4 regions of the Fictibacillus enclensis genome follow, and region 4 is predicted to be linked to each of the others. Evidence: predicted binding sites of a transcription regulator. Region 4 holds the regulator's gene; each other region holds the start of a gene.
What was found. Region 4 encodes LexA, which represses DNA repair genes until DNA is damaged. Its sites were predicted from a motif close to CGAACATATGTTCG; they were not measured.
Positions count from the first base shown of each region.

Region 1: a site for LexA is predicted at 1,914-1,927, ahead of QNH15_RS06910 (YolD-like family protein). Genes of this name have one in related genera too.
Region 2: a site for LexA is predicted at 1,891-1,904, ahead of QNH15_RS19905 (YolD-like family protein). Genes of this name have one in related genera too.
Region 3: a site for LexA is predicted at 1,878-1,891, ahead of QNH15_RS09475 (WYL domain-containing protein). Genes of this name have one in related genera too.

Region 1 covers NZ_CP126109.1:1,280,328-1,283,470, forward strand. The annotation lists gene QNH15_RS06900 (GNAT family N-acetyltransferase) at 1-502, opposite strand, end outside; gene QNH15_RS06905 (STAS domain-containing protein) at 676-1,491, shown strand; gene QNH15_RS06910 (YolD-like family protein) at 1,541-1,882, opposite strand; gene QNH15_RS06915 (cell wall hydrolase) at 2,007-2,435, opposite strand; gene QNH15_RS06920 (NADH:flavin oxidoreductase/NADH oxidase) at 2,563-3,143, opposite strand, start outside.
Region 2 covers NZ_CP126109.1:3,808,240-3,811,382, forward strand. The annotation lists gene QNH15_RS19885 (hypothetical protein) at 1-619, opposite strand, end outside; gene QNH15_RS19890 (hypothetical protein) at 799-1,080, opposite strand; gene QNH15_RS19895 (hypothetical protein) at 1,150-1,560, opposite strand; gene QNH15_RS19900 (hypothetical protein) at 1,564-1,746, opposite strand; gene QNH15_RS19905 (YolD-like family protein) at 1,926-2,264, shown strand; gene QNH15_RS19910 (TcaA 3rd/4th domain-containing protein) at 2,632-3,143, opposite strand, start outside.
Region 3 covers NZ_CP126109.1:1,760,346-1,763,488, forward strand. The annotation lists gene abc-f (ribosomal protection-like ABC-F family protein) at 1-895, shown strand, start outside; gene QNH15_RS09470 (STAS domain-containing protein) at 986-1,819, shown strand; gene QNH15_RS09475 (WYL domain-containing protein) at 1,932-2,135, shown strand; gene QNH15_RS09480 (YhjD family protein) at 2,160-2,528, shown strand; gene QNH15_RS09485 (serine/threonine-protein kinase) at 2,575-3,143, shown strand, end outside.
Region 4 covers NZ_CP126109.1:2,266,516-2,269,658, forward strand. The annotation lists gene cysI (assimilatory sulfite reductase (NADPH) hemoprotein subunit) at 1-1,049, shown strand, start outside; gene lexA (transcriptional repressor LexA) at 1,100-1,720, opposite strand; gene yneA (cell division suppressor protein YneA) at 1,877-2,155, shown strand; gene QNH15_RS12020 (YneB family resolvase-like protein) at 2,162-2,818, shown strand; gene QNH15_RS12025 (DUF896 domain-containing protein) at 2,864-3,103, shown strand.

The DNA.
Region 1 (3,143 bases), 990 kb from region 4:
CCCACTTCCCGTTGATCCTTACAGATTTTACGGCGATTCCTTCTTTATGAAACCCGGCTTTTTCCAGGACGCGAATGGACCCTTTATTGTGGGGCATGACACCGGCCTCGATACGATGCATTTTAAGTTCATCAAAGGCATAGGAGACCATTTTTTGAACGATCGAGCTCATGTATCCTCTCCCGTTATAGGTCTGGTCCAGGCAGTAGCCAAGCATACAGCTTTGTACAGGCTCCCTTTCAATTTTAAACAGGGAAGCATCCCCGATTAAATCGCCGGTTTCCTTTGAAAAAATACCAAACGTATATTGCTGTCTAAGCTCACGCATACGCTCAATCATGTTCAGCCGTTCCTGCTGGCCTTCCAGCGTATAGAATTCAGGGTTTCTTAAGGGAGTGAATGTTTGAAAAAACTCCCGGTTCTTTACCTCGAGCTGAAGCATATGTTCGGCATGGCCGGATTCCATCGGCTGTAAAAGGAAGGATTCTATTTTTTTACTCATATACTCACCTGCCTTTCTTATATCGTAGCACAGGCAAAAGATTTCATGATAGGTTGCTAACATATTTCTTCCTATTATGTCGAAATAAGCTATAATAAGCTTATGTTGTTTAGATGTTTAACTATTAAAACACCTATCGGTTTGAACATTACTATTTTAATAGGAGAGTAACCATGGACTCTATCAATACCTTGGAAAACTATCTTACCAACCATTCAGCGTCCATTGCTTCAGAAGTCGTTGACGAGATTATTGGGCGGTTTGAATTTCATATTCCGAAAGAGGAAATTATACAGGCAAAACAAATGTATAATGAATTTATTGTGTTTCTGGCAGATTCTCTGGATTGTGAGGAAGGCTCTGTTCCTGAGGTTTTAATGGAGTGGAGCAAAAAGAATGGAGAGGCAACTGCCAAAAGCGGGCTTGAGATTTCCCAAATTTTGATGCGGTATCCAGATACACGGATCGTTTTTGCTGATTATATGACCAAGCTGGGGATGGAATATCAGCTTGGCACTCAGGATGTCGTGATGATCATCAAGCGAGTGAACCACATTTTGGATCTGAGTATTAATGAAACGGTTTTTGCTTTTGAACGATATAAAGACCATCTCATTAATGCCGCGCAAAATGAAATCAAAGAATTATCCAATCCGGTTGTTCCGATTCAGGACAAGATTGCTGTCCTTCCTCTGATTGGAAAGATAGATGCCGACCGGACGGATCATTTGCTCAACCATGTGGTTCCAAGGATTCAGCAGCTGCACATTCACCATTTAATCATTGATTTTTCAGGAATCGTGAACATTAATACAGAAGTAGCGATGTACATTTTTAATATACAAAGTGTTTTTCAGCTTCTTGGCATTGAAATCCTAATAACGGGGATACGTCCAGAATTAGCCAGCCGGATTGTTCAGGCAGGCATTGATTTTACAACGATTAAGGTATATGGCAATGTAAAGCAGGCTATTGAAAACATCCAATAAAAAAGGGGACAATACTAAAGGTGTTGTCCCCTTTTTCTACGATATTCATCTACTCCTCAGCTCTAGAAATGTCTTTAATCGCTGAAATGCGCAAAATATGTAGCTGACCGTTTTCATCGATCACTCTCAGGATACGGTTCTTCTCATCCATATAATGGACCATTCCTTTGACTCTGTGCAGATGGTCCCTTTGATAAACGGTAAACAGCAAGGCAAATGAAAATTCCAAGGCTTCAAGGACCAACTGATCCATTTCCTCCAAATGCTGTTCATCCGGCTCCAGCTCTTCTTCTTCGTAATACTCCTCCAGAAAATAGTTCTTAAGATGTGTTACTGTCTCGGGGAGCATCAAGCTGGTTTTCCATTTTATGTTACCACGGTCCCGAATCACATCACTCATCCTCCTTTCTACCTATAATAACCGAACACACGTTCTTTTTAAACTGGAAAAAATGGACAGTCATGATATAAGGCTGATTTGAAGAAAACTGCAGTCTTATATCATGCCCATCCGATTAAAAGGTACTATATACATTGTCACATTCTTCAGCTGTCGGCTGATAAAAACAATGTAGCTTATATCGTGCAACAAATGGCTGGTCATACCAGGTCGGCGGGCAATCGCCCTGTGGCCTGAAATACCAAAGACTATATTTGGCCGGCCAAAAGCGCTCCCCATTAATGGCACGCCTTGCGAGCCGCTTTTCACTCGATCGGGCAGCCTGATAAAAATAGCCATGGGTTACGGCTTCAAAAGCGTGCGGCTGGTAAATCATCTGAGGGATGGTCCTGAGGCCTTTAAAGTCGGAACAATTGGCCCGGATCCGGTTAATTCCAACGTTACCAATCAACTGCATCCCTCGAACTCCTTCACCTTCACCTTCCGCTCTGAGCAAACGGGCGAGAAGATTAATATCTGAACTGCTGGCTTGCACAACTGCCACCGTATCACCTCCATATCGTTCTTTTCTAATATATAAAAAAGAAGGTTGGGCCATAACCATGAAGAGAAGATTTTCCCAGGAAATCAAAAAAGGGCAAGGATGCAGCAGCATCCTTACCCTGATTTTTTTACCATCCCCGCTCATATTGAGAAGGAATATGAAGTTCGTTTTTCTTATGCACAGTTTCCGCAGCACGAAGCGGCCAGTATGGATCTCGTAGAAGCTCGCGGGCCAGCAGAACGAGATCTGCTTTTTCGTTGCGGATGATTTCGTCTGCCTGCATGCCTTGTGTGATCATACCTACGGCCGCAGTTGCAATATCCGCTTGCTGGCGGATTTTTTCTGCAAAAAGGTTTTGGTAACCGGCACCGACCGGGATCGGCGCTTTTGGAACATTACCGCCAGAGCTGCAATCGATAAGGTCGACACCTTCTTGTTTCAGGCGTTTGGAGAGTTCAATGGATTCTTCCAGTGTCCATCCGTCGTCTACCCAGTCGGTAGATGAAATACGGACAGTAAACGGAAGATTTTCGGGCCATTCTTGGCGCATCACACGAACCGTTTCCAATACAAAGCGGATGCGGTTGTCAAAGCTTCCGCCATATTCATCTGTACGCTTATTGGAAAGCGGGGAGTAAAAGCTGTGAGCCAGATATCCGTGTGCACCATGGAATTCCATCCACTCAAAGCCGGCTTCCCGCGCTCTGA
Region 2 (3,143 bases), 1.5 Mb from region 4:
AACTATTGTTGTGCTTAAAAATTTCTGGTCCGACATATGGAGGATTAGTAACTAACATACTATTTGAACCACAAATAGCATCAAATTGAGCTTTATTAAGCGATTTAATTTCTTGCAGTTGCCACTTGAAGAACGCAGCCTTTTCTTCCTCATACATCTCTATACCGAGATATTCCCGACGGGCACCATAACCGGAAACACTATTTAATATTTGCACCATACGATCAAGGAGGATTAGATCCACCTTCAATTCCTTGGTTAAGCCTTTTAGAATACCTTTTTGGTGTTCCGAAAGTTTTTGGTTTGTTATAAACACAATTCCTTTTGCATTGTTATAGCGAACACCAGCTAAGTCCTTTTTAAACTTCTTTTTTATATCACGTACAAAGTCTTTTTCTCCAATCCCAAAATAACAAGCTCCAATCCATAGAAGTCCATCCTTTTTACACAGAAAATCTTTCTTTCCATCCGCCCCTCCCCCTGGTTGTGAAGGCTCTATTTCTTCATAATTCTCATGAGCTAAGAAGAATCCCGAAAGTCGTTCTGATGGAATTTGACCAATGTTCCAGTTCAGTAACCGATATCTTGTTTCTTCACCAATTGGTTTTCTATTATTCATTCTTTCACTTCCATTCTATGGTTAATAGGTTGTTAATCTATTATATAATTTTCCAGAAAAAAAAGCCCTTATATTCAAAGGCTCACACATTATGCTTTTACAGTAATGCTGATATTCATATCGCAATGAATAAATAGTTTTTATTTTTGGTCGAAATAAAACCTTTAAAACATTAAGGCTTATTGCAATATTTTTCCAATGTAACCTAATAGAGCAATACCTACACAGATAATAACAATAACTGCTACAGCTCCAGTAATCCAGAACAAGACTCTCCAAAAAATAATAATTGCAACTACAATACAAAACCCTAACAGCAAAAGTAAAAGCATATCTGTAAAATGAGTGACTAAAAGGAAAATAACAAATCCTACAGAAGCCAATAAAGTCAGGTATATAAAAATGTTTAATATATACCTAACGTTCTTTTTTTGATTTGCACTTTGCTGTGTTCTGTTCATAGTTTTAGGCCACCTCATTTGAATTTAGCAAGGTAGTATAAACGGCTCTTTGCCAGAACGGTAAAATTATCACCTTTCATGTTCACTGACTAACTTCATATGTAAGTTATGTTCCTTTTTATTGACCTGTTCCACCTTATCGAATACCTTTACCATTTCGGTTAACGGTACTTTTCCAAATGGTTCTGAAAGGTTCTCTCTGGATAAATAACCAATATTATAAGGAGAGCAAAGAACTGCAGACTTCTTAATCAATCCGTATTCTAAAGAATCTTCCAGGATGTGGCCAATTTCTGCTACGTGTCTTTTTTCTATTCTTGAAGTAAGCGTGGCGATTTGAACTGCTCCATCTTCAAGATCTCGAAGTACAAGAACTGGCCGCGGAGAGGATTGAACCGACTCACCGGTTTCCACATGTTTGAATTCAAGTTTTGCTTTGCAAAGAGCACCCATGGAGAGAACGGACTTTTCGTTCTCCATGGGTTATTCTTCCCAGAACTTCATTGCTTTTTTATCATTTGTGTAGACTGTGACCGTATCTTTCTTATCCAGGTGTTTATAGGGTTCTCTATCCCCTTTTAATTTTCGGATGGTATCATGCTGCTTATTAATACGATCTAATTGAGCATTTAACTTGGCTTTTAATTTTTCTTCCTCGTTATTCATGTATATCCCTCCGAATTGTTCATTTTAAATTTCATTGACTAATCTCATTCTATTCAAAGGTAACACAATAACACAATTTTACAATAATGAGATTGTGTCTTATGACAATAAATTGCAATATAGGATAAAATCATACGGTTTACAAGAACACTTGTTCGGTTATATTATATCTAAAGGAGGTGGCCAATTTGATCAGAGACAGAGGTAGTATTAAATGGACAGCGATGATGCTGCCAGAGCATGTTAAACAATTAAGGGAATTTGACAGGGACCAAAGTAAAAAAGTAAAACCAGAACTTGATGAGCAGCAACTCCAACTGATAGAAGAAACCATATGTGAAGCAATGTCTGAAAATTTGTATTTATGCTTTACATATTTTAAAGACGACGACTTTTATTTATTGATTGGAAAGGTACACTTTGTAGACACCTATAAAGGGGAATTCAGGATAGTGGATTACCACAATGAAATACATAAACTTAAACAAGAGGATTTGATTGATGTAAAAATAAATTAAATTATTGGACACAAAAGACCTTTGTAAAATTCCTAGATATAGAAATAGAAAGAATTCAAGAAGTGAGTTCTATAATTTTTCTTCCAAAAACCCCTCTCCACTCTAAACAAGCAAAAACCCGGAGTTTCAGCTGTTTCCATAACTCAGGGTTTTGTTTGCGGGTTAATTGGTTAACCTAACCCACTCTCACACAGAGAAAACTATATAATTAATTTATCCATACTCTTACCCCTTGAAAAAGCCATTCTTAATTTTCTTTGAGATAAAATTTACACATACATCAAGGGTTATCATTATCAGACGCTAGACAGATTGCTCTAGCCATTTTTGAAGCGAACTCACCTCTACTGTTGTTATTTTTCACGCCTCAAAACTTTGTTTTTATAACATTCTTACCTTTCATTTCATCATCACCAAAATAACTCGAATTAATTTCACTGATAAGCCAGCTTTTTGATTCATCATTATAAGTTAGAATTACTGTATCCGTATTAAACTCTTCTTCTAAGGGATCTTCATCATCCCATCCTTTGTTATACTCTTTGAATTTATAATGAAATTCAACAGGTACCTCGATTTGAAATTCATCTTCTTTGTTGGCTAACGTAGCCTTATCAATATCAATACGCGTGCCTATCGCTTTACCCTTCCAATAGTTGTCGTACGATTTATCTGACTGGATATCCTCTGCATGCTCTTTAACAATGTTATCTGTTGCTGTTTTAATAACCGATGCATCTTGTTTTACCAAGGCTTCAAGTTGCTGTTTTGCGAAATCATTGATGGTTTTAACGATTTGATCCCTAACCTCGTCATTAACAAACGGGCTTGGCGTTACATCAATACTACCTGTGTCTTCGGTAACCGTCTCAGGTTCAC
Region 3 (3,143 bases), 510 kb from region 4:
CTATCACGGCAACTATACCGCTTTTTCAGAGGAAAAAGAAAAGCGCCTCCTCGCCGAGTTTGCTCAGTATCAGGAGCAGCAGAAGCGAATAAAAAAAATGCAGGAAGCGATTAAACGGCTGCGTGAATGGGCCATTCGGGGCGACAATGGTGATCTCCACCGCCGTGCACGCAGTATGGAGCGCGCCGTCGAGCGAATGGACAAGATCAAACGCCCCATTCTGCAGCGCCGAAAAGCAGAGATGGCCTTTCAAATGAAAGACCGCAGCGGTAAGGATGCTCTGTCTTTGATCGAAGTGGGAACGATCATTGGAGGAAGAGAGGTTTTAAAGCAGGTAGACCTTTTTATACGGTTCGGGGAGAAAGTTGCTATCGTGGGCAATAATGGTACAGGAAAGTCCACGATGCTAAAAGCCATCATGGGGTGGCACAAGACAACAGGATCAATGGAAGTCGGAACCTCCGTTAAGTTCGGCTACCTCTCGCAAAGCGGGATAAGTCATCAGCCGGAAGATACGGTTCTCTCAGCCTTCCGTGATGCGGTGGCTGTTGATGAAGGAATGGCGAGGCATCTCCTGTCGAAGTTTTTATTTTACGGACAGGATGTGTTTAAAAAGGTAAAAGACCTCAGTGGGGGAGAAAAAACCAGGCTCCGGTTCGCACAGCTGGTTCATCAGGATGTGAACTTTCTTCTCCTGGATGAACCGACCAACCATCTGGATATCGATTCAAGAGAAGTTCTGGAAGATGCGATTGAGGAATTTACCGGAACGGTAGTGGCCGTTTCTCATGATCGGTACTTTTTAAATAAGCTGTTTAACCGGATTGCGTGGCTGAATGAGGGCTATATCGATGAATATCTTGGATCGTATGATCAGGCGAGGCAGCAGCGTTAATCGGTTTTCCCTGTTTTGTTTCATTGGATGGCGGGGATATTGTATGTGATAGATACAATCATACTGCAAGACATGAGGGGTTTGTTACTTATGGACAAAGAGTTAAAGGAACTTGGAAGTTGCATCATACAGCATAAAGAGGAACTTGCGGCCATTGTCACTAAAAACAGAATCCAAAATGGCATCAACCCATCGGACGATGGACAAAAGCAGCTTTTGATCGATTGGAGGATCGAACTGTTTCAATATTTAGGTGAAGCATTGTTTTCAGACCTTGCCCAATCTGAAAAAAAGTTTTTGGACTGGGGTAAAAAAAGTGGAGAAGTTGCGGTGAAGATTCAATTGTCGCTGGATACTGCTCTTGATACTACCCGCTATTACAGATCGACCATATTGGATTTCATCAGCACGGAAGTGGCAAAGCACGGATATACTGGCCAAACGGCGATGAAAGCTGTTCAAATCATTGATCCTCTACTGGACAAAGTGGTGTATTCCTTTAGCGTCGCCTACGTAGACTATAACAATCATTTGCTTGGCCTGGCCCGGGAAGCACTGGAAGAGCTTTCTGTTCCTGTGGTGCGCCTCACGGATTCAGTCGGTATCTTGCCTCTTGTCGGATCTATTGATACTCACCGTTCGAAGCTGATCATGGAAATCGTATTGAACGAATGCGTAGAAATGAAAATCGATCACCTGTTTATTGATCTTTCTGGTGTTCCGGTGATTGATACTATGGTTGCACATAATCTGTTTCAGGTCATTACTTCACTGAAGCTCCTGGGTGTGGCCGTTACATTGACCGGTATGCGCCCTGAACTCGCACAGACGGTGGTTTCCTTAGGGATAAGTTTTGAAGGGTTTTCCATAGCGGGAAGCCTGCATCAGGCGCTCCAGCAAAAGAAGTTGCTTCAAAACGTATGATCACTATGGCAATATGCCTATCCTTATGAAGGATAGGCATATTTTTCTAGTTGCATAAAGAACGTTTGTTCGCATATACTGTAAATAAATAACGAACAAGGCGGTGGCTGTTATGAATTCATTGCTGGCGCGTTATGTTTCTGAACGAAATCCTTTTATGATTATTTATCAATCTGGCCGCGGTCAGTTTACTCAGCGTATGGTTTATCCCATTTCCTGTGACAAAGAAACATTAACCGCTTTTTGCTGTCTGCGCAGGCAAATACGAACGTTTAAAGTATCGAATATATTGTCTGTGGCAAAAAACACGGCTTAATACAGATGGTGGAGGAAGCGGAAGATGTTATATGGTGATGAAACGGACCGAGTATTGGTGGATAAGTATATTATGTACCCCATGCTCCTGACCATTTTTAATCGGGATTTAAAAGTGATCGCACAGTCCCCCTTTAAATTAAGGCAGCCCTATATTACCTTGGTAGAGAATGTAATGAATGCCATCAGTTTTGAGCTGAGGGACGTGAAAAAAGAGATGGTGCAGCGGAAGATCAAAGTAGCGGATGGGAGGCCGGTTGATGATATGACCGAATATCAGATTTTTATCAGAGGCTATCAGGAAGTTATGAGGTTTCCCAATGTACATCTCCGGAATAAGGCAGAATTGCTGATGAAACACTTTCTTTTTGGTACGCTGGTAGAGCGAAAATAGCAAATCAGGCTTGACGCCGGAGACTGAATGATCGGCAAGGTGAACCATGAAAACGTACATGAAGTTGGCAGAGGAATTAACGGAAAACACAAAAATAGTCAGCCGGGATCCGGGCGACCCTGTAGAAGTGCTCACTCATCCCGAACCATGGAAAGTGGTAGGATGCGGAAATTATGCTGCTGTTTTTCTTCATCCCGAATTTCCGGACCTCGTTGTTAAAATTTACGGCAGAAATCCTGAAGGGCTGCGGGAAGAGATCCTTGTGTACGAGACCCTTGGTGAACACCCTGCCTATTCCCAATGCTATGGCTATGGTGAACGCCATTTGATTCTCAAAAGGATCAAAGGAGTAACTCTCTATGATTGTCTTCATAAAGGAATAAAAATTCCGGAGACGGTGATACGTGACGTGGATAACGCCCTGTCTTACGCACGGGGCCTTGGTCTTTTTCCCCGGGATGTGCATGGCAAGAACGTTATGCTGCTGGATGGGCGGGGCATCATTGTGGATGTTTCTGACTTTTGCAAACGAGAAAAATGCTCGAAATGGAACGATTTAAGAAAAGCTTACTATAGAGTGTATCTTCCTGTTTTTTATAACTATCCTGTTAAACT
Region 4 (3,143 bases):
CTCCATCAAATGATATTGATGTCTTTTCACAGGATCTCGGATTCATTGCGGTTATTGAAGATGGTAAGTTGACTGGTTTTAATATTGCAATTGGCGGCGGCATGGGTATGAGCCACGGAGATAAGGAAACCTACCCGCAGCTGTCCAAAGTGATTGGTTTTTGCACGCCTGACCAGATTCTTGAGGTGGCGGAAAAAACCATTACCATTCAACGAGACTACGGAAACCGTTCCAAGCGAAAAAACGCCCGTTTTAAATATACAGTTGACCGCCTGGGGGTTGAAACCGTAAAAGAAGAATTGGAAAACCGACTCGGTTGGAGCCTGCCCGAAGCTAGAGACTTTTCCTTTGAGGATAATGGAGACAGATATGGCTGGGTTCAGGGTCTTCAAGATCAATGGCATTTTACGCTGTTTGTTGAAGGTGGTCGTATTACAGACTTTGAAAACTACAAGCTGATGACCGGCCTGCGTGAAATAGCCAAGGTTCACACTGGGGAGTTCCGTTTAACTGCGAACCAGAACTTGATCATTGCTAATGTGTCCGAGGAAAAGAAGCAGGAGATCACGAATCTTCTCGATCAATATGGAATGCTCAACAGCCAGAACGTTTCTGCTATCCGCCGAAATTCTATGGCTTGTGTAGCACTTCCGACGTGCGGCCTTGCTATGGCTGAAGCGGAGCGCTATCTGCCGGTGCTGATGGACAAAATTGATCAGATTGCGGATGAAAACGGGTTGCGCAACAAGGAAATAACCGTTCGGATGACCGGCTGCCCTAATGGATGTGCACGGCATGCACTCGGTGAAATTGGCTTTATCGGCAAGGCACCGGGCAAATACAATATGTATTTGGGTGCGGCTTTTGATGGCAGCCGTTTGAGCAAAATGTACCGCGAGAACATAGGGGAGGAAGAAATACTAAAGGAATTAAAAGTTCTTTTCCCGAAATATGCGAAAGAGCGTCTTGAAGGCGAACACTTTGGAGACTTTGTCATTCGAAGCGGAGTTATTAAAGCCACAACAGATGGCACCAATTTTCATTTTTAATCCTAAAAACAGCGGCCCGGCAGTTATGCCGGGCCGCTGTTTGCTTATTTTTAATGTAAGGTGCGGTACACACCAATTACTTTTCCGAGGATGGTCACGTTTGGAAGAAGGATGGGTGATAACGAAGAATTTTCAGGCTGCAGACGGATATGGTCTTTCTCTTTAAAGAACCGTTTGACGGTTGCTTCATTCTCGTCTGTCATCGCTACGATGATATCACCATTTTCCGCTGTAGGCTGCTGCTTTACGACAACCAAGTCCCGGTCGTAAATGCCTGCTTCAATCATACTGTCTCCTTCTACAGTTAACATAAAAACATTATCGTCTCCTACTACATGCTCTGGAAGAGAGAAGTACTCATCCACATTTTCAATGGCAGTAATCGGAGATCCAGCAGTAACCTTACCGATGATCGGCACATTGACGGATCGTGATTTTGTGATGATCTGGTCGGATTCAAGCCCCAATACTTCAATGGCCCTTGGTTTGGTAGGGTCACGGCGAATCAGCCCTTTTTTCTCCAGACGAGAAAGATGGCCATGAACGGTAGAGCTGGACGCCAGCCCGACGGCTTCCCCGATTTCCCGAACGGAAGGAGGGTATCCCTTTGCATTAACTTCCTCTTTAATAAATTCCAGGATATCAATCTGTCTTCTGGATAACTTTGTCATTATATTCGCACCTCATTCACTGAATACTCTTGAAAAAAGTATAGCATTTAAAAGCAAGATATACAAACATAAGTTCGAAAAAAACCCTTGAAAAGAACAGCTGTTCCCATTATAATGAGAACAAATAAGAACAAACATTCGCAGGGGTGATAGGAAATGAAGGGATTTTCACCGGTAGTTATGCTAATATCTATTGTTGCAGCAGGGTTTTTTATGTTTGCCCACCAGACACATGTTGAAGGCTCGAAGGAATATATGGAGATAACAGTTAATAAGGGAGATTCACTCTGGAAAATTGCAGAAGAATATACTAAGGACCATAAAAGCAATTGGGCATTTGTAGACTGGGTGGAGAAGAACAACGGAATACAGGCAGGGGCCATTACACCGGGCCAGAAGCTCATCATTCCAATCAAAGCAGAAAAAGACAGGTGATGTTACTTGAACGCCATTATTTATTGCAGGGTAAGCACAGAGAAGGAGGAGCAGGCCGCTTCTCTTTCCCGGCAGGAAGAAGAATTAACAAGATTGGCTAAAGAGCATGATTTTACGATCGTTTCTGTCATCAAGGAACGGGAAAGCGGGTACAGCCTCGAACGAGAAGGCTTGCTGTGCATCATTGAAATGGCCCAGAGCGGTGAATTTGAAGTTCTTTTGGTATCAGATGATACCCGGCTGGGCAGGGGGAATGCCAAAATTGTACTGCTTCATGAACTGCTGAAACGTGAAATTAAAGTGTATACCTTCAGCAGCCAGGGAGAGTATCATCTTTCCGAGGCAGAATCGATGGTGCTTGAAATTGTGGCGGTGGTAGAGGAGTACCAAAGAAAGCTCCATAATTTGAAAATTAAACGTGGAATGAAAAAAGCAGTTCAAAAAGGGTACAAGCCGCAGAAAAATTTAAAGAATATCCACAATGGCGGCAGGGAGCGCAAAGAATTGCCGATTGAAGAAATCATTCGTCTTCGCAGGATGGATCTTACGTTCGCTGAGATTGCAGGAACCCTCCGGGGATTTGGATATGAAGCATCGAAAGCAACGGTTCACCGGCGGTATAAAGAGTATATAGAAAGTGCTGTGACTGGAAACCCTACCTGATATTCGTTTATGATAGGCATATCGAATATAAAAGGAGAGGTGTTCATGCTTACACCAGACAAATTGGAACGGCTCAACTTTCTTGCAAAGAAGTCGAAACAAGAAGGTTTATCCACTGAAGAAGCTGCAGAGCAAAAAGAATTACGAGAAGAATATCTGAAGAATGTCAGAACTTCTTTTCAAAATAGATTGCATTCATTGACCATCATTGACCCTGAAGGCAATGATGTGACACCGGAGAAGCTGAAAGAAAGCAAAAAAAGCCAAAAAAATATAAAGCATTAAAAGGAAGCCTGATTTCAAATGAAATCAGGCTTTTTTCTTG